One region of the Massilia sp. P1_C10 genome, then DNA from elsewhere that is predicted to be linked to it. Evidence: predicted binding sites of a transcription regulator. Region 1 holds the regulator's gene; each other region holds the start of a gene.
The links. The regulator LexA, encoded in region 1, represses DNA repair genes until DNA is damaged. The targets are predictions, from matches to a motif close to ACTGTATNNNNATACAGT.
Positions count from the first base shown of each region.

Region 2: a site for LexA is predicted at 2,357-2,374, ahead of AC1D02_RS21560 (putative DNA modification/repair radical SAM protein). Genes of this name have one in related genera too.
Region 3: a site for LexA is predicted at 4,677-4,694, ahead of recA (recombinase RecA). Genes of this name have one in related genera too.

Region 1 is NZ_JBFUAC010000002.1:551,206-557,633, reverse strand. Features, by position in the region: gene purF (amidophosphoribosyltransferase) at 1-1,357, shown strand, start outside; gene AC1D02_RS06870 (cystathionine gamma-synthase family protein) at 1,372-2,613, shown strand; gene AC1D02_RS06865 (sel1 repeat family protein) at 2,636-3,400, shown strand; gene lexA (transcriptional repressor LexA) at 3,404-4,042, opposite strand; gene AC1D02_RS06855 (DUF29 domain-containing protein) at 4,340-4,828, shown strand; gene rpsF (30S ribosomal protein S6) at 4,947-5,345, shown strand; gene priB (primosomal replication protein N) at 5,376-5,669, shown strand; gene rpsR (30S ribosomal protein S18) at 5,701-5,991, shown strand; gene rplI (50S ribosomal protein L9) at 6,018-6,428, shown strand, end outside.
Region 2 is NZ_JBFUAC010000014.1:49,344-55,771, reverse strand. Features, by position in the region: gene AC1D02_RS21565 (UdgX family uracil-DNA binding protein) at 1-1,134, opposite strand, end outside; gene AC1D02_RS21560 (putative DNA modification/repair radical SAM protein) at 1,110-2,342, opposite strand; gene AC1D02_RS21555 (M16 family metallopeptidase) at 2,471-5,227, opposite strand; gene AC1D02_RS21550 (SEL1-like repeat protein) at 5,263-6,428, opposite strand, start outside.
Region 3 is NZ_JBFUAC010000012.1:59,122-65,549, reverse strand. Features, by position in the region: gene AC1D02_RS20825 (sodium:solute symporter family protein) at 1-2,010, opposite strand, end outside; gene AC1D02_RS20820 (DUF4212 domain-containing protein) at 2,007-2,357, opposite strand; gene AC1D02_RS20815 (sensor histidine kinase N-terminal domain-containing protein) at 2,341-3,861, opposite strand; gene AC1D02_RS20810 (response regulator) at 3,858-4,553, opposite strand; gene recA (recombinase RecA) at 4,754-5,836, shown strand; gene recX (recombination regulator RecX) at 5,841-6,296, shown strand.

The DNA of each region.
Region 1 (6,428 bases):
CCGCACCCGCAACATGCGTTCGCTGCAGGGCAATTCGGGTATCGGCCACTGCCGCTATCCGACCGCAGGTTCGTCGAGCGAGGAAGAAGCGCAGCCGTTCTACGTCAACGCACCGTTCGGCATCACGCTGGCGCACAACGGCAACCTGACCAACCAGGAAGAGCTGAAGCAGGCGCTGTTCAAGAACGACCGCCGCCACATCAACACCGATTCCGATTCCGAAGTATTGCTCAACGTCCTGGCGCACGAGATCCAGGAAGCCGCCACCGGCTACACGCTCGATCCCGACGCCGTGTTCAAGGGCGTGGCGATGGTGCACCGCCGGGTGCGCGGCGCCTACGCCGTGGTGGCGCAGATCGCCGGCCACGGCCTGCTGGCGTTCCGCGATCCCTTCGGCATCCGTCCGCTGTGCCTGGGCGTCAACGAAACGGATGACGGCGTCGAATACATGGTCGCCAGCGAATCGGTGGCGCTCGAAGGCATCGGCTTCCGCTTCCTGCGCGACATCGCGCCGGGCGAGGCGGTGTTCATCGACAACGACGGCGTGCTGCACCAGCGCCAGTGCGCCGACAATCCGTCGCTCAACCCGTGCGCCTTCGAATACGTCTACCTGGCCCGCCCCGACTCGATCCTCGACGGCGCCTCGGTCTACGCCACGCGCCTGAAGATGGGCGAGCACCTGGCCGAGAAGATCCGCAAGGAATTCTCGTCGGGCGAGATCGACGTCGTCATGCCGATTCCCGATTCGTCGCGCCCGGCCGCGATCCAGCTGGCGCTCAAGCTCGGCATCGAGTACCGCGAAGGCTTCATCAAGAACCGCTACATCGGCCGCACCTTCCTGATGCCAGGCCAGGCGATGCGCAGCAAGTCGGTGCGCCAGAAGCTCAACGCGATCGCCTCCGAATTCAAGGGCAAGAACGTGCTGCTGGTGGACGACTCGATCGTGCGCGGCACGACCAGCCGCGAGATCGTCCAGATGGCGCGCGAAGCCGGCGCCAAAAACGTCATCTTCGCCTCGGCCGCGCCGCCGGTGCTGTTCCCCAACGTGTACGGCATCGACATGCCGACCCGCGGCGAGCTGATCGCCTACGGCCGCAGCAACGAGGAAATCTGCCGCGAGATCACCGCCGACAAGCTGGTGTACCAGGACGTCGACGCGCTCAAGCGCTCGATCTCGGACGTCAACCCGGCGCTGACCAATTTCGAGGCATCGTGCTTCGACGGCATCTACGTGACCGGCGACATTTCCCAGGCTTACCTGGACCGGCTCGAATTCGCGCGCCACAATCCCAAGAACGCACCGCTGGAAGACGCGGTCACGACCCAGTTGCACCTGAAACCGGTGACGGCGGAATAAGGGCGCGGCACACCATGAGCGAGAAGAAGACCTTCGGCTTCACCACCACGGTCCTGCACAACGACCGGCGCAAGCCGATCGAGCAGGGCTCGCTGCACAAGCCGGTGCACACCTCGGTCGCGTTCGGCTACACCGACGCGCGCCAGCTGGCGTCGGTATTCCAGGGCAAGGAGCCGGGCTTTCGCTACGGCCGCCAGGGCAATCCGACGGTGGCCGCGCTGGAAGACAAGGTCACGCGCATGGAAGACGGCGTCGCGACCTTGTGCTTCGCGACCGGCATGGGCGCGATCGGCGCCATCTTCCAGGGCCTGCTGCGCGCCGGCGACCACGTGGTGTCGTCGTCCTTCCTGTTCGGTAACACCAACAGCCTGTGGCAGACAGTGGCGGGGCAGGGCGTGGCGGTCGATTTCGTCGACGCCACCGATGTCGCCAACGTCGAAGCGGCGCTGAACGCGAACACGCGGCTGGTGTTCGCCGAGACCATCGCCAACCCGCGCACCCAGGTCGCCGACCTGGCCCGCATCGGCGCGCTGTGCCGCGCGCGCGGCATCCTGTTCGTGGTCGACAACACCATGACCACGCCCTGGCTGTTCCGCCCCAAGGCGGTCGGCGCCGGCCTGGTGGTCAACTCGCTGACCAAGTCGATCGGCGGCCACGGCATCGCGCTGGGCGGCAGCCTGACCGACACCGGCGAATACGACTGGAACAACTACCCCAATATCGCCGACAACTACAAGCGCAATCCGCCGGCCCAGTGGGGCATGGCGCAGCTGCGCGCCAAGGGCCTGCGCGACTTCGGCGCCTCGCTCGGGCCGGAAGCGGCGCACCACATCGCGGTCGGCGCCGAGACGCTGGCGCTGCGCATGGAGCGCAGCTGCGCCAACGCGATGGCGCTGGCGCGCATGCTCGAAGCCGACCCGCGCGTGGCGGCGGTGCACTATCCGGGCCTGGTCTCGCATCCGCAGCACGACCTGGCCGGCGCGCTGTTCCGCTCCTACGGCTCGCTGTTCAGCTTCGAGCTGGCGGACGGCATCGATTGCTTCGACTACCTGAACCGGCTGAACATCGGCATCCCGGCCAGCAACCTGGGCGACACCCGCACCCTGGTGATCCCGGTGGCGCACACCATCTTCTTCGAGATGGGGGCCCAGCGCCGCGCCAGCATGGGCATCGCCGAATCGCTGATCCGCGTGTCGGTCGGCATCGAGGATACGGCGGACCTGCTGGCCGATTTCAAGGGCGCGCTGGACGCCTGACACTTTCGAAAGACTGGACCCGATGAAGAAATTTGTACTCTGCCTGAGCCTTTCCTTCGCTGCCCTGGGCGCCAGCGCCGACGAACTCGCCGACGCGAACGCCCAGTTCCAGAAAAAGGCTTACCCCCAGGCATTGCAGGCCTACACCAAACTGGCCAATGGCGGCAATGCTGAAGCCCAGCGCCACCTGGCCGAGATGTACTGGTACGGCGAGGCGGGCGCGATCGACGACGCCAAGGCGCAGTTGTGGTTCACCAAGGCGGCGGCGAAGGGCGACAAGGTCGCCGTGGCGGCGCTCGAAGTGATGCGGCAGCGGACGGCGCGGCGCGCCGAGATCGACTACTGGGTGACGAAGTACGACGGCGCCGACCTCAAATCGGGCAAGTTCAGCTGCGCCGCACCGCGCATTCCCGCGATCTCGAAGGGCAACGACGACATCAAGCGGGTCGCCGACAAGGTCGAAATCTGGCAGGATTGCTATAACGGCTTCGTGGCTAACATGAACGCGCACGCCACGCTGGAGTCGGTGGTGCCCGACGACCTGTTCAAGTTATTCAACCAGCAGGAGACGGAAGCGGCGAGGGCGCGCCTGGAAGAGGCGCGGCAGCGTATCGTGGCCGACGCCTCGATCGGCGCAAAGCTGACGCTGGCCGACTACGCCGCCTGGCGCGGCGCGACCGAGGCCTGGGTCAAGGAGCACAACGAACTGGTCAAGTCCTCGGACAGCGGCGGCCGTGCCGCCGAGCTCGAGGCGCGCAAGAACAACTACGTACCGGTCAGCAAATAAGGCTTAGTGCCAGGTCCGCATCAGGCCGACGGCGAGTCCTTCGAGGGCGAAGTCGTCGACTGAGGGATCGACCTTGATCACCTTGAAGTCCGGGTTCTCCGGCAACAATTCAATCAGCGCGCCGGTCTTGCGGTAGCGCTTGACGGTGACGTCGTCGCCGATGCGCGCGACCACGATCTGGCCATTCTTCGCGCTGTCGATCTTCTTCACGGCCAGCAGGTCGCCGTCCATGATGCCGGCGTCGCGCATCGACAGGCCGCGCACCTTCAGTAGGAAGTCCGGTTTCGACGAAAACATCGCCGGGTCGACGCTGTAGGTGGCCTCGACATGCTCGAGCGCCAGGATCGGCGAGCCGGCGGCGACGCGGCCGACCAGCGGCAGCGACATCATCAGCGTCGGCGGCGGCATCGGCATCGATTCCGGGATGCCGGCGCCGACCAGCCGGATGCCGCGCGAGGTGCCGGGCGAGATTTCGATGACGCCCTTGCGCGCCAATGCCTGCAGGTGCTCCTCGGCGGCGTTGGCCGACTTGAAGCCCAGTTCGGTGGCGATTTCGGCGCGGGTCGGCGGAAAGCCCGTGTTCTCGATTGCATCCCGAATCAGGTTAAGGATCTGTTCTTGCCGTGCTGTGAGCTTGATCATTGGGTGTGCGGGTGCTGGTTGTATGAACAGACTGTATTTTTGTACAGTATTTCGTCCAGCGCAAGGGAAACTTCACAAAAAACCGGTGTCAGCGCTCCGAAAATTCGAAAAACCGCAGTTTTCCACCCAAATTGAGCAATTTTCCCGATCAAGCCAAGAGCGAAACCCGATATTCACGTCACTGTTTGCCGGCGGAGTTCGATGCTTCCGGAGGTCTGACCCCGATTGGTGCATGTTGCCGGGTTCGCTGGACGAGTCGATAAGCGAGTGCTAACGTGACTCAATAGGAGGTTCACCATGTTGGAACTCAAAACGGACAGGCAGGATAGCGCCGACTATGAAGCGGATATGGTGCTGTGGTTCGAGCATCAGATCGCATTGTTGCGCCAGCGCCGCTTCACCGAGCTGGACCTGGAAAACCTGATCGAGGAACTTGAGTCCATCGTGAAACATGAGCGCAGGGCGCTGGAAAGTCGCCTCGAGGTGTTGCTGATGCACTTGCTGAAGTGCGAATTCCCGCCCGAACGCATGTCAAAGAGCTGGTTGCGCACGCTGTACGAACAACGTCGGCGGATCGAAAGAAAGCTGAAAGATAGTCCCAGCCTCGTGCCTGCACTGGCAGAGGTTGCGGAAGAGGCGTATCCGCACGCCGTTCAGCTTGCGGCCATCGAGACCGGCCTTGCGCCTTCCGCCTTCCCTGCCGCTAATCCGTATACCCTGGCCCAGCTGCGCGACGCCGGTTTCGTGCCTGGCAGCGCGGCTGGATCCGCTCCGCCCGCGCCCTGACGCCACAAACCCATTGCCAGCGCCGCCGCTTCCGCGCTATAATTGCCGGCTTTCCCTTCCCACACTCGTCTTGACGCCGAGGTGGGCTTTTGTTTTAAACGTCCCTAAGGAGTTATGCATGCGTCATTATGAAATCGTTTTTATCGTCCACCCGGACCAAAGCGAGCAAGTCCCGGCGATGATCGAACGTTACAAGGCCAGCGTCACCGCGCGCGGCGGTAACATTCATCGCGTCGAAGACTGGGGCCGTCGTCAGATGGCTTACTCGATCCAGAAGCTGCCTAAGGCACACTACATCTGCATGAACATCGAGTGCGACAACGAGACCCTGGTGGAACTCGAGACCGCATTCAAATTCAATGATGCCGTGCTGCGTCACCTCACCGTTAAGATGAAGAAGGCTGAAACCGCGCCGTCGCCGATGATGAAGTCGGTACAACGTGAAGACGCAGCCAAGAGCCACCGCACGGAAGCGCCGGCTGCCGCCGCTGCTCCAGCACCCGCCGCCGCTGCCTGATTGTTTGGGCTGGAACCTTAAGCTGGTGAAGTGAATCAACTTCAGTTTGTAGCATCGATTTCGGAGCGCGACGTATTGCGCTATACCCCGGCCGGCGTGCCGATCGTGTCCGCCACCCTGACGCATAGTTCGCAGCAGGTGGAAGCAGGGGTAGCCAGGTTGACCGAGTTTGAAATTACCGCGCTCGCCGCGGGTGAAATTTCAGGACGGTTTGCACGGGCCGAGTTGGGCGCAGTCCACCAGTTCACGGGATTTCTGGCCAAAAAGAATCGCAACAGCAAAGCGCTGGTGTTTCACATCATTGATTTCAGTGCCGCCGCCTAAGCGGGGTACTTTTTAGATACAGGAGCCTCAAATGGCATTCGGTAAAAAATTCGACAAGAACAAGCTCAAGCTTAAAGAAAAGCGCAAACAACAGAACCCACTGTTCAAGCGTAAGAAATTCTGCCGCTTCACCGCAGCAAACGTGGAGCAGGTCGACTACAAAGACGTCGACACCCTGAAGGACTTCGTCCAGGAAAACGGCAAGATCATGCCAGCACGCCTGACCGGCACCAAGGCGCACTACCAGCGCCAGGTTGACACCGCCATCAAGCGCGCACGCTACCTCGCGCTGCTGCCATACACCGACCTGCACCACGCTTAATCGCTGCAGAGAACCTGGAGAAAAATATGCAAATCATCCTGTTAGAAAAAGTCGTTAACGTCGGCAACCTCGGCGACGTCGTCAAAGTCAAAGACGGTTACGCTCGTAACTTCCTGATCCCGCAAAAGATGGCCCGCCGCGCCACCGCTTCGGCGGTCGCCGAATTTGAAGTCAAGCGCGCCGAACTGGAAAAAGCCGCCGCCGCCAAACTGGCAGCGTCGCAAGCCCAGGGCGAGAAACTGTCCGGCATGACCATCACCATCGCTCAAAAAGCGGGCGTCGATGGCCGTCTGTTCGGTTCCGTGACCAACTTCGACATCGCTGAAGCGCTGTCGAAGCAGGGTTTCGCGGTCGAGAAGGCCAATGTGCGCATGCCGACCGGCCCGCTCAAGACCGCCGGCGAGCATCCAGTCGCCGTCGCTCTGCACACCGACGTC
Region 2 (6,428 bases), on a different contig from region 1:
GGTCAGGTAGACCGTGCGCCGGTCCAGGCCGGCATCGCGCAGGACCTGGTCCAGCAGCTGGCCGGCCGGGCCGACGAACGGTTCTCCGGCCAGGTCTTCCTGGTCGCCCGGCTGTTCGCCGACCAGCATGATGCGCGCATGCGCCGGACCGGCGCCGCCCACCGCCTGCGTGGCGTGCCGCCACAGCTCGCAGCGCCGGCACTGGTCCAGCGTGGACGGAGCCTGGCGCTGCGGCTGCGCCTTGTCGGCGGCGATCGGGATGGTGGTGCCGCGCCGCTGCCCCACCGCCTCGGCCTGGCCGGTGCGGCGCGCGCCGGCCGCCGCCTGCGTCACCATCTGCGGCACCACGCTGCCTTCCGGCAGGTGCTTCCAGAAGCGCGACGGGATGTGGCTGCGCATCAGTCCCGCGTTCAGCCGCGCCGGATTGAAGATGCTGCGGTAGTAGGTGAGCCACAGCGCTTCGCCGGCGTCGTCGAGGTCGGCCGCGCTGTTGACCAGCGGCCCGGTGTTGTGCAGCGTTTCGCCGTCCCACAGCACGCTGGCGTCCGGCGTGGCGATCATCCAGCTGATGCGGCCCATGCGGCTGACGAAGTGCTGCGCCACTTGCGGCAGCACGTCGTGGGCCGGCTCGAACCAGGCGACGAAACGCGGCGCGCCGGCTGCTTCGGGACGCTCGCGAAAGCGGATGTAGGCATGCATGTCGTGCTCCTCGCGGTGCACCGCCTTGACCATCGCATGCAGCCGGCTGCCGTCTTCATCTGCCGGCGACAGCACCACCTGCTCGCCATGCTGCCAGCGCCAGACCACCCGGTACAGGAAGGCCCAGCGGTCCGGCACGCGGCAGCATGCGGCGCTTTGCAGCATGTCCATCAGCTTGCGCGGCAGGTGCATCACGGGCCTTGCCTGGCTGAGGTCGATCGCGAGCGGCGCCGCAGCCGGTGCCGGCGCCGCCGCAGCCGCGCCAAACAGGTCGGCCTCGGCGCCGTGCCCGACCCAGGTGACGGCGTGCGGCGCGATGTCGAACGCGAGCAGTTCGCGCGCCGCCTCACGCCATTCGCCGAATCCGGCCACTTGCAAAGGCTGGCCGGCGCTGGCGGCGACCGCCGCGTTTATGCTGCCCGCAATTCCGGCCATAAGTTCATCTGCTGCGACGAATCGGCCAGCGAACGCCGCAGCACCTCCGACGATGCCGCTCCGGCCGCCGGCGAATAATCGGCGGTGACGATGAAGGGCGCAATTTTTTTCATGCTGCAGCGTAGCCGCGTGAGATCGACATAGCGGATCCGGCGCAGCCGCCGCAGTTCGACGATGCGCTTGGCGTTGCGCAGGCCGATGCCCGGCACGCGCGCGATCATGCTGGCGTCGGCCATGTTCAGGTCCATCGGAAAATGCTCGCGGTTGGCCAGCGCCCACGCCAGCTTGGGGTCGATGTCGAGCGCCAGGTTGCCGCCGCTGGCGGGCAGCAGTTCGCTGGCGACGAAGCCGTAACTGCGCAGCAGGAAGTCGGCCTGGTAGAGCCGGTGCTCGCGCAGCATCGGCGGCGGCGCCAGCGGCACGCTGCCGGGACTTTGCGGGATGGGGCTGAAGGCGGAGTAATAGACGCGCTTGAGCTTGTAGCTGGTGTACAGCGTTTCCGCGGTCGCCAGGATGGTCTGGTCGTCGCTGGCGTCGGCGCCGACGATCATCTGGGTGCTCTGCCCGGCCGGCGCGAACTTGGGCGACTTGGGCTCCTCGGCTTTTTCATCGAGCCGGCGCCGGATCGAGCCCATCGCCAGTTTGATGGTGTGCACGCTTTTTTCGGGGGCGAGCTTTTCCACGCTGGCCTGGGTCGGCAGTTCGATGTTGACGCTGAGGCGGTCGGCGTATTTGCCGGCCGCGGCGATCAGCGCCGGGTCGGCGTCCGGGATGGTCTTGAGGTGGATATAGCCGCGGAAGTTGTGCACCTCGCGCAGCTGGCGCGCGATGTGGACCAGCTGCTCCATCGTGTAGTCGGCCGAACGAATGATGCCGGAGCTGAGGAACAGGCCGTCGATGTAATTGCGCAGGTAGAAATCGACGGTGAGCTTGACCACCTCGTCGACCGAAAAACGCGCGCGCGGCACGTTGGAGGTGCGCCGGTTGACGCAGTACTGGCAGTCGTAGATGCAGAAGTTGGTGAGCAGGATCTTGAGCAGCGAGACGCAGCGGCCGTCCGGCGTGTAGCTGTGGCAGATGCCCATGCCGTTGGTGGCGCCGATGCCGTCCTTGCCCTCGGACGAGCGCTTGGGCGCCCCGCTGCTGGCGCAGGAGGCGTCGTATTTCGCTGCGTCAGCGAGGATTTCCAGCTTGTCGGTGAGTTCCATCGGCTTCGGCTCTAACTGTATGTTTATACAGTATTTTACACCGAAGACGATGGAATGGCGCGCGATTGCGCGGCTTCATGTCCAGGACGACTAAAAAAGCCACACACGTGGGGTCTGACCCCAAATGACTACCGCGGCAAAGAATTGCCTTCGGCGTCCAGGACGACGACGTCGCCCCAGCCCAGCTCGCGCACGCCTTTTTCGATCTTGCGCAGGTCGCCGATCACCAGCCACGTCACCTGCTCGGGGCGGATGAACTTGCGCGCGGCGGCGGCCAGTTGCGGCTCGGTGAGGCCGCGGATATTGCCGGCGTAATCAGCCCAGTAGTTGTCCGGCAGCTTCAGGTTGATCGAGGTCAGCGCCGCCGACTCCAGCGCCGCCACGGTCTCGAAGCGGCCAGCCAGGCGCGATCCCATGTTGCGCATGATGCTGGCGTACTCCTCGCCCGCCAGCGGACGCTCGCCGGCCACGCCGCGAATCTCCTTGGCCACTTCGACCATCGATTCGCGCGTCTTGTCGGTCTGCACCGGCGCGATGATCATCAGCGCGCGCTGGCCGCGCGGGTTGGTCAGGCCGCCCGAGGTGCCGTAGCTCCAGTGCTTGTCGAGGCGCAGGTTGCGGTTCAGGCGCGAGGTGGCCATGCCGCCGAAATTCTGCATCACCGGCTCCATCGCGAGATCCTCCGGCTGGCCCTGGGTCTGCGACAGTTCGCCGGCGACGATGATCGATTGTGGCGCGTCCGGCTTGTCGACCAGGTAGATTTTTGCAGGCGCGGTGCGCGCGGCGGCCATGCCTTCGCGGACCGGGGCACTGCCGGCGCGCCAGGCGCCGAAGCTCGCTTCAAGCGCCGGCATCACCTTCTCCAGCGTGGTGTCGCCGGTTACGACGATGGTGGCGTTGCCCGGCTTGAACCAAGCCGCGTGCCAGGCCGCGAGGTCGTCGCGGCCAATAGCGGCGATGGTCTTCTCGGTGCCGATCGGGGTGCGTCCGTAGGCGTTGTCAGGACCGTACAGCAGGCCAGGCATCAGGCGCTGCGCCAGGCCGGTCGGCTGCGCGCGTTCCTGCGCGATCTGCGCCAGGCGGCGCTGCTTCTGCAGCGCGAACTGATCGGGGGCGAAGGCCGGATTGAGCGCGGCGTCGGCCATGATCGCCAGCGACGGCGCCAGGTTGGCGCTGGTCGACTGCAGGCGCACGATCGACAGCTCCGGCGTGGTGCCGGCGGACATGCGCGCGCCGAGCGACTCGAGCGCGTCCGACATCTGGAAGGTGTCGCGGGTCTTGCTGCCCTTGTCGAGCAAGTCGAGCGCCAGCGACGCGGCGCCGGCCCTGGCCGCCGTGTCGGAGGTGGATCCGGCATCGACGGCCAGCGCGACGTGGACGATCGGCGCGGAGTGCCGTTCGAGCACCATCACCTTCAGGCCGTTTTTCAGCTGGCCGCGCACGATCGCCGGAAACTTCACCTCAGGCGGATTGCCCAGCGCCGGCAGCAGCTTGCGGTCGACCGCCGGCTTGGCCGCTGCCAGCTTGGCGAACGGACGCACGGTCATCGTGTAGTAGTTCGCGCGCAGCCACTTGTTGGCGGCGGTCTTCACTTCCGCAGGATTGGCGTTGGCCATGCGCTCGAGTCGGGTCAGGTAAGCGTCCGGCGCGCCGCCGTAGGTCATGCTTTCGGCCAGCACGTCGGAACGCCCGCCGAAGCCGCCCAGGCGCTCGATGCTGCGCGAGAAATCGGCCAGGTTGCGGGTCTTCACGCGCGCCAGTTCGGCGGCGGTCGGCCCCTTGTCCAGCAGTTCGGCCAGCACCGCGTCGACTTCGCGCTCGACCAGTTGCGGATCGACGCCCGGCTTGACCATCACCGAGATGTTGAAGGTGCTTCCCAGCTCGCTGTCGTTGACCGATGCGTTCACCGATGTGGCCAGCGCCTTCTCGTACACCAGGCGGCGGTCGAGGCGCGCGTTCTTCGAGCCGGCCAGCACATTGGCGAACAGTTCGAGGCGCTGCACGTCCGGGTCCTTCCATGCGGCCGCGTGCCAGCTGCGCGTCACGCGCACCTGCGGCACCTGGTCTTCCATCTCGTCGCGGATATTGCGGTCGAGCGTGGGGATCCAGGTCTCGGTACGCGGCAGCGGCGGGCCCGGAGGGATCGCGCCGAAGTATTTGTTCACCAGTTCCAGCGCGCGCTCGGGGGTGATGTCGCCGGCCAGCGAAATCACGGCGTTGTTCGGGCCGTAGTAGGTGCGGTACCACTCCTTGATGTCGTCCAGCGAAGCGGCGTTCAGGTCGTCCATGCTGCCGATCGTCGACCACGAATACGGGTGCGAATACGGATACATCTTGGCGCTGATTTCGTTGCGCACGCGCCCGTATGGCTGGTTCTCGCCCTGGCGCTTTTCGTTCTGCACCACGCCGCGCTCGCGCTCGAGCATCTCCTTCGAGATGTAGTTCGCCAGGAAGCCCATGCGGTCCGACTCGAGATACAGCGTGCGCTCGAGCGCCGACACCGGCACGTCCTCGAAGAAGTTGGTGCGGTCGGTGTTGGTGGTGCCGTTGCGGTTGTTGGCGCCCAGGTCGTCCATCGCCTCGCGGAAGCCGTGCGGATAATTCTCGGAGCCGTTGAAGAAGAAGTGTTCGAACAAATGCGCGAAGCCGGTCTTGCCGCGCTTCTCGTTGCGCGATCCGACGTGGTACCACATGTTCACGCCGACCACCGGCACGTTGTGGTCTTCGTGGACGATCAAGGTCAGGCCGTTCGACAGCACGAATTTTTTATAGGCGATGGTGTACGGGGCGCGGTCGAACGAAGCCGGCGCGGCGTGCAGCGGCGCCGCGGCCTGCGCGGCCACGGAGAATCCGAACGCGAGGGCAACCAGGAGTTTGAGTTTCATGAGTGTGCTTGGTGAGGTCAAAAAAATTGCGGAAGTCAGGCCGCGCGCGGCTGCTCGTGTTCGAGTTCGAATTGGGCGCGCTGCGCGGCGTCCATGCGAGCGGCGGCCTGCTTGGCGTAACGTTCGGCGGCCTCGATGCCGCCCAGCGCGGCGCGCTGCAGCCACTCCGACGCTTGCAGCGCGTCGGCCGGCACGCCCTGGCCGGTCAGGTACATCAGGCCGACATTGAACTGGGCGCGCGCGTGGCCCTGGCGGGCGGCGCACAGGTACCAGTAATGGGCTGCGGCGTAATCGCGCGGCACGCCCTGGCCGTTGTCGTGGCGCAGGCCGAGCGCGAACTGCGCCAGCGCGTGGCCCCGTTCGGCCGCCTTCAGGTACCAGCCATAGGCCTGGCCGTCTTCGGCATCATCGAGGTCGAACATGGTGCCGACCTTGAACTGGGCCGCGGAATAATCCTGTTCGGCGGCGCGCAGGTACCATTTCAGCGCTGCCTGGACGTCCTGCGCCACGCCCAAGCCGTTCTCGAAGCACAGCGCGAGGTCGAACTGGGCGCGCAGGTGGCCCTGTTCGGCGGCCTTGCGATACCACGCGAACGCTTCGGCGCGGTCGGCCTCGACGCCGCTGCCGCTGTCGTGCAGCTGCGCCAGGTGGTACTGGGCGCTGGCGAATCCCTGCTCGGCGGCCTTGCGGTACCAGCGCGCGGCTTGCGCGAAGTCCTGGGCGACGCCTTGGCCGAATTCGTGGCGCAGGCCGAGGTTGTCCTGGGCGCCTGCGTGTCCCTGCTCGGCGGCCTCGCGGAACCAGACCAGCGCCAGCGCGGCATCGCGCTCGACGCCCTGGCCGTTGTCGTAGATCAGGCCGAGGTTGAACTGCGAACTGGCGTGGCCCTGTTCGGCCGCGCGGCGGTAGAAGCCGATCGCCTTCTGCACGTCCTGCGCCACGTCCTGTCCCTGCTCGTAGCGCAGCGCGAGGTTGAACTGGGCCGGCGCGTAGCCTTGTTCGGCGGCCTTGCGGTACCACGACAGCGCCTGGTAGCCGTCGCGCTGGACGCCCTGGCCGTTATCGTAGCGCAGGCCCAGGTTGAACTGGGCGCGCGCATAGCCCTGCTCGGCGGCCTTGCGGTACCACGCGATGGCCTGCTTCAGGTCCTGCGGCACGCCCTTGCCGGTCTCGTACATCATGCCCAGGTTGTTCTGCGCGC
Region 3 (6,428 bases), on a different contig from region 1:
GCTGGCCGCGTCCGGCGCGCGCGTGAGCAGGCTCACCGCCACCAGCACCGCCATGCCGGCCGGCACGCCGAACACGCCGGCCGAAATCGGCGCGATGTGGAACCATTGCGCCGCCGCGCTGCCGCCCAGGATCGGATTGGTCGTCAGCATGTAGTACATGCAGACCACGAAGCCGGCGACCATGCCGGCCAGCGCGCCGGCGTGGTTGGCGCGCTTCCAGAACACGCCCAGCACCAGCGCCGGGAACAGCGCCGAGCCGGCCAGCGAGAACGCCGCGCCGACCAGCGACAGGATGTCGGCCGGCTTCTGGGACGCGGCGTAGGCGGCGGTGAAGGCCACGGCCAGCAGCAGCAGCTTGGAGATCGTCACCCGCTTCTGGGTCGACGCCGCCGGGTCCACCGTCTTGTAATAAACGTCGTGCGACAGCGCGTTCGAAATGGCCAGCAGCAGGCCGTCCGCGGTGGACAGCGCGGCGGCCAGCCCGCCGGCCGCCACCAGTCCCGAGATCACGTAGGGCAGGCCGGCGATCTCCGGCGTGGCCAGCACCAGCACGTCGCCGTCGATGGCGATTTCGGCCAGCTGCACGATGCCGTCGCGGTTGATGTCGGCGATGCCGATCAGCGGATTGAGCTTGTCGACGTTGGCCCAGTACGAGATCCAGGTCGGCAGGTGCGCGAAGTCGGTGCCCACCAGGCGCGTGTAGATGTCGTACTTGACCAGCACCGCCAGCGCCGGAATCGTCAGGTACACCAGCAGGATGAAGAACAGGGTCCAGAACACCGAGGTGCGGGCCTGCTGCACCGACGGGGTGGTGTAGGAGCGCATCAGGATGTGCGGCAGCGCCGCGGTGCCGAGCATCAGGCAGAACACCAGCGCGACGAAGTTGTTGCGGCGGCTGTCGGACTGCGCGGCGTCGGCGCCGGGGAAGGGCGTCGCGTGCGGCTCCGGCGGCTGGGCGCGCGCCAGGTTTGCCGCCTGCAGCTCGGCCCAGCTGCGCGCCGCTTCCTCGACCGTCTTCGGGTAGGCGGCCAGCGCGCGCTCGATGGCGCGGATCTCCATCAGCGAGGCGCTGCGCAGCCGGACCTCGTCGAGCTGGCGCTGCGCTTCGAACTTGCCCGCTTCCCACGACGCCGGCAGCGCCTTGATGCGCTGCGCGTAAGAATCGGCGCGCTGGCGGAACATCGCGCGCACCTGCTGCTCCTTCGGGTCGCCTTCCAGCTGCACTTCGCGCTGCGCCAGCTTCGACAGCACCGCGCCGTAGGCCACCTGCGGCAGCGGATTGCCGGCGTGCTTGGCCGACAGCCACATGGTCGGAATCAGGAAGGCGACCAGGATGATGATGTACTGCGCCACCTGGGTCCAGGTGATCGCGCGCATCCCGCCGAGGAAGGAGCAGACCAGGATGCTGGCCAGGCCGAGGAAAATCCCGACCGAGAAGTCGACGCCGGTAAAGCGCGAGGCGATCAGGCCGACCGCGTAGATCTGCGCGACGACGTAGGTGAACGACACAATGATGGTGGCGCCGACCGCCATCATGCGCACCGGTGTGCCGCGCCCGCCCGGGCCGCCGCCGTAGCGCGCCGCCAGGAAGTCGGGGATGGTGTACTGCGCGAACTTGCGCAGGTAGGGCGCGATCAAGAGCGCCACCAGCACGTAGCCGCCGGTCCAGCCCATGATGTAGGCCAGGCCGTCGAAGCCGTGCAGGTACAGGCCGCCGGCCAGGCTGATGAAGCTGGCCGCCGAAATCCAGTCGGCGGCGGTGGCCATGCCGTTAAACAGGGCCGGCACGCGCCGTCCCGCCACGTAGTATTCGGACACGTTCGAGGTGCGGCTGATCACGCCGATCCCCGCGTACAGCACAATGGTGGCGAACATGAACAGGTAGCCGATCCACACGCGCGGCATGCCCTCCTGCTCCAGCAGCGCCAGCGCGACCAGGAAGGCGCAGAAGCAGCCGGCGAAGTACAGGTAGTAGCGCGACAGGCGCGCGAACAGGGAGGCGCCGTTCACGCGCCGTCTCCGGCTTGCGCGGGGCCGAGGCGGCGCCGGTACGCACGGTCGTAGCGGCGCATCGCCAGCGCGTACGCGCCCAGGATCGCCAGGTAGATCAGGGCGGCGCCCTGCGCGGCGAGGTAGAACGGCAGCGGCCAGCCGAACACCGTGAAGCCGGCCAGCTCGCGCGCGAAGAACGCGCTGCAGAAGGTGGTGGCCAGCCACAGCGCCAGCAGGGCGCCGGTCAGGCCGCGCGTGCGCTGCCAGTGGGTGGCGCGCGCGCTCTGCAGCACCAGCTGGCGCTGGGCCGCGGCGCCGGCGTCGGCGCCGGCCAGGGGGATGATGGGATCAGGCGTCTTCGTCATGGGGCGGCTCGGGCGGCGGCGGGAAGCTGACCCGGAACAGGCTTCCGGCCGCCTGCTTCATGGGGCTGTGCGGGTTATTGAAAATCTCGACTTCGGCGCCGTGCTGCTGGGCGATCTCGCGCACGATCGCCAGTCCCAGCCCGCTGCCGGGGGCGCCGCTGCCGAGGATGCGGTAGAAGCGCTCGAACACGCGCGCGCGTTCGGATGGCGCGATGCCCGGGCCGGTGTCTTCCACTTCGAGCATCGCCACGCCGGCCGCGCTGCGCACGCGCACGGTGACGCTGCCGCCGCGCGGGGTGTAGCGCAGCGCGTTGTCGATCAGGTTCGACAGCAGTTCGCGCAGCATCAGCGGATTGGCCGCGACCACGATTGCGTCATCCTGCGACTCGAATCCCAGGTCGATGCTGTGCGCGAACGAGGCCTGCACCCAGTCCTGTACCGTGGCGCGCGCCACCGAGGCCAGGTCGACCTGCTCGAACGCTTCGCCGCGCGCCGGCTGGTTCTCGGCCCGCGCCAGCGCCAGCAGCTGGTTCACCAGCCGCGTGGCCGACTCCGAACTCTTGGCCAGCTGTTCGAGCGAGCGGTGGATTTCGTCCGGATCGACCTGGCGCAGCGCCAGCTCCGACTGCATGCGCATGCCGGCCAGCGGCGTCTTCATCTGGTGCGCGGCGTCGGCGATGAAGCGCTTCTGCAGGTCGATGGTCTGCGACAGCCGCTCGAGCATCTCGTTGAGCGAGCCGACCAGCGGCGAGATCTCCTCGGGCACCTGGCGCGAATCGATCGGCGACAGGTCGTCGGGGCGGCGCGCGCGGATGCGCTCCTGCAGCTGCGCCAGCGGCGACAGCCCGCGCGCGAGCGCCAGCCACACCAGGCCGAGCACGATCGGCAGGATGATGAACTGCGGCAGGATCACGCCCTTGATGATTTCATTGGCCAGCTGCGCGCGCTTGTCGAGCGTCTCGGCGACCTGGATCAGCGCCTGGTGCGGCGCCTCGCCGCGCGCCGTGGCCGGATGCAGGTTCACATAGGAATAGGCGATGCGCACCGGCGTGCCGTGCATCGCGTCGTTGCGGAACAGCACCGTCGCGCCGTGTCCGCGCTCGTCCTCGGGCGGCGGCGGCAGGTCGCGGTCGCCGTCGACGAATTCACCGCGCGCCCCGCTGACCTGGAAGTAGACGTTGTCGATGTCGTCGGCGCGCAGCACCTCGCGCGCGCCGCCGGCCAGGCGCGACACCACCTTGCCGTCGACTTCGCGCACCTGCTGCGCCAGCACCGTGACGCTGTCCTCCAGCGCATGGTCGAACGGCTGGTTGGCGATCGACTTGGCGACCAGGTAGGTGATGGCGATACTCATTGGCCACAGCAGCAGCAGCGGCGCCAGCATCCAGTCGAGGATCTCGCCGAACAGCGAATGCTGGATGTTCTCGTCCTGCTCGGAACTGGCCGGCGGCGCCGGCTCGATGACGGCGTCGGGAAGAAAGGGGCTGCTCTCGCGCGCCTTCACTTCGATTCGGGGCCCGGTTCGGCGGCGGCGCTGCGTTCGAGGCAGTAGCCCAGGCCGCGCACGGTGGCGATGCGCACGCCGCCCACTTCGATCTTCTTGCGCAGGCGGTGCACGTACACTTCGATGGCGTTGTTCGACACTTCCTCGCCCCATTCGCACAAGTGGTCGACCAGCTGCTCCTTCGAGACCAGCCGGCCGGTGCGCGCCAGCAGGATCTCGAGCAGGCCCAGTTCGCGCGCCGACAGGTCGAGCATCTGGTCGTTGATGTAGGCGCTGCGCCCGACCTGGTCGTACGACAGCGGGCCGTGGCGGATCACGGTGGAGCCGCCGCCGGCGCCGCGCCGGGTCAGCGCGCGCACCCGCGCCTCCAGTTCGGACAGCGCGAACGGCTTTGCCATGTAATCGTCGGCGCCCAGGTCGAGGCCATTGACGCGCTGCTCGATCGAATCGGCGGCCGTCAAAATCAGCACCGGCAGCAGCGAGGAGCGGGCGCGCAGGCGGCGCAGCACTTCCAGCCCGCTCATCTTGGGCAGGCCCAGGTCGAGGATCAGGAGGTCGAATTCCTGGGTCGACAGCGCGGTGTCGGCGTCGGGGCCGTTCTTGACGCAGTCGATGGCGTAGCCGGACTGGCGCAGCGACCGCGTCAATCCATCGGCCAGCACGCTATCATCCTCGGCAAGTAAAATACGCATGGCGGAACCCGTGATATCAATGTGACCATTGTGTGGCATTTAGTGCCGCATGGCGAGTCTTTGATGTCATTCGCCTGATTTTGATATTTTTCACACGCCGCGCAAACACCGCTTGCAAAGACTACTGTATTTTTGTACAGTGTCGTCTGTGCCGGCCCGCTGGCCCCTGACCAGCCCTTATTCCAGACTGAAAGAACACCATGGACGACAAGAAAACGAACTTAAACGCCGCCGAAAAAAGCAAGGCCCTGGCCGCGGCGCTGGCGCAAATCGAAAAGCAGTTCGGCAAGGGCTCGGTCATGCGCATGGACGGCAACGCGCCGGTCGAAGAAGTCCAGGTCGTCTCGACCGGCTCGCTCGGCCTCGACATCGCGCTGGGCGTCGGCGGTTTGCCGCGCGGCCGCATCGTCGAAATCTACGGCCCTGAATCGTCGGGCAAGACCACGCTGACCCTGCAGACCATCGCGCAAATGCAAAAGCTGGGCGGCACCTGCGCCTTCATCGACGCCGAGCACGCGCTGGACGTCGGCTACGCCCAGAAGCTGGGCATCAACCTGTCCGAGCTGCTCATTTCGCAGCCCGACACCGGCGAGCAGGCACTGGAAATCTGCGACGCGCTGGTGCGCTCGGGCAGCGTCGACCTGGTCGTCATCGACTCGGTGGCCGCGCTCACGCCGCGCGCCGAAATCGAAGGCGACATGGGCGACTCGCTGCCCGGCCTGCAGGCGCGCCTGATGTCGCAAGCGCTGCGCAAGCTGACCGGCTCGATCAACCGCACCAACACCCTGGTCATCTTCATCAACCAGATCCGCATGAAGATCGGCGTCATGTTCGGCAGCCCGGAGACCACCACCGGCGGCAACGCGCTCAAGTTCTACGCTTCGGTGCGCCTGGACATCCGCCGCACCGGCTCGATCAAGTCGGGCGACGAAGTGATCGGCAACGAAACCAAGGTCAAGGTCGTCAAGAACAAGATCGCGCCGCCGTTCAAGGAAGCGCACTTCGACATCCTGTACGGCGCCGGCACCTCGCGCGAGGGCGAAATCCTCGACCTGGGCGCCGACAACAAGGTCGTCGAAAAGTCCGGCTCGTGGTACAGCTACAACGGCGAGCGCATCGGCCAGGGCAAGGACAACGCCCGCCTGTTCCTGGTCGAGCGTCCGGCATTGGCGCGCGAGATCGAAAACAAGGTGCGCGCGGCGCTGGGCGTGCGCGAACTGCCGCCGCCTGCCGGCGAAGAGGCGGCAGCCAAGCCGGCCAAGCTGAAAGCCGTCGCCGAGTAATACCATGGCTGCGCCCCAACTGAGCCTGAAAGGCCGTGCCTTGCGCTTCCTGTCGATGCGCGAGCACAGCCGGATCGAGCTGGGGCGCAAGCTGTCGAAGTATGCGGAAGAGGGAGACGATGTGAACGCTTTGCTCGACTTCCTCGAACAGAACAACTGGCTGTCGACGGAACGCTTTTCCGAATCGCTGATCAACCGGCGCGGGGCGCGTTACGGCAACAACCGCATCGTCGCCGAGCTGCAGCAGCATGGCGTCAAGGGCGAAGCGCTGGCCGAGCTCAAGGCGGGGCTGGCGGACAGCGAGGCGGCGCGCGCGGCCGAGGTCTGGCAGCGTAAGTTCGGCGAAGTCGCGACCGATGCCGCGGGGCGCGCCAAGCAGATGCGCTTCCTGCTCACGCGCGGCTTCTCGCAGTCGGCGGTGCGCAAGGCCATCAAAGGCAGCGTCGACGAATTCGACTAGCCGCTGCAGTATTCGGAGTTGGGGTCTGGTCCTGCGGACCTGACCTCATTGAATGATCGGCAAACGATTTCCCAGCAAGGCGTCTTTCGCCGTATGCGGCAACTCCGGTTGAGCGCGCATACTCCTCACCGG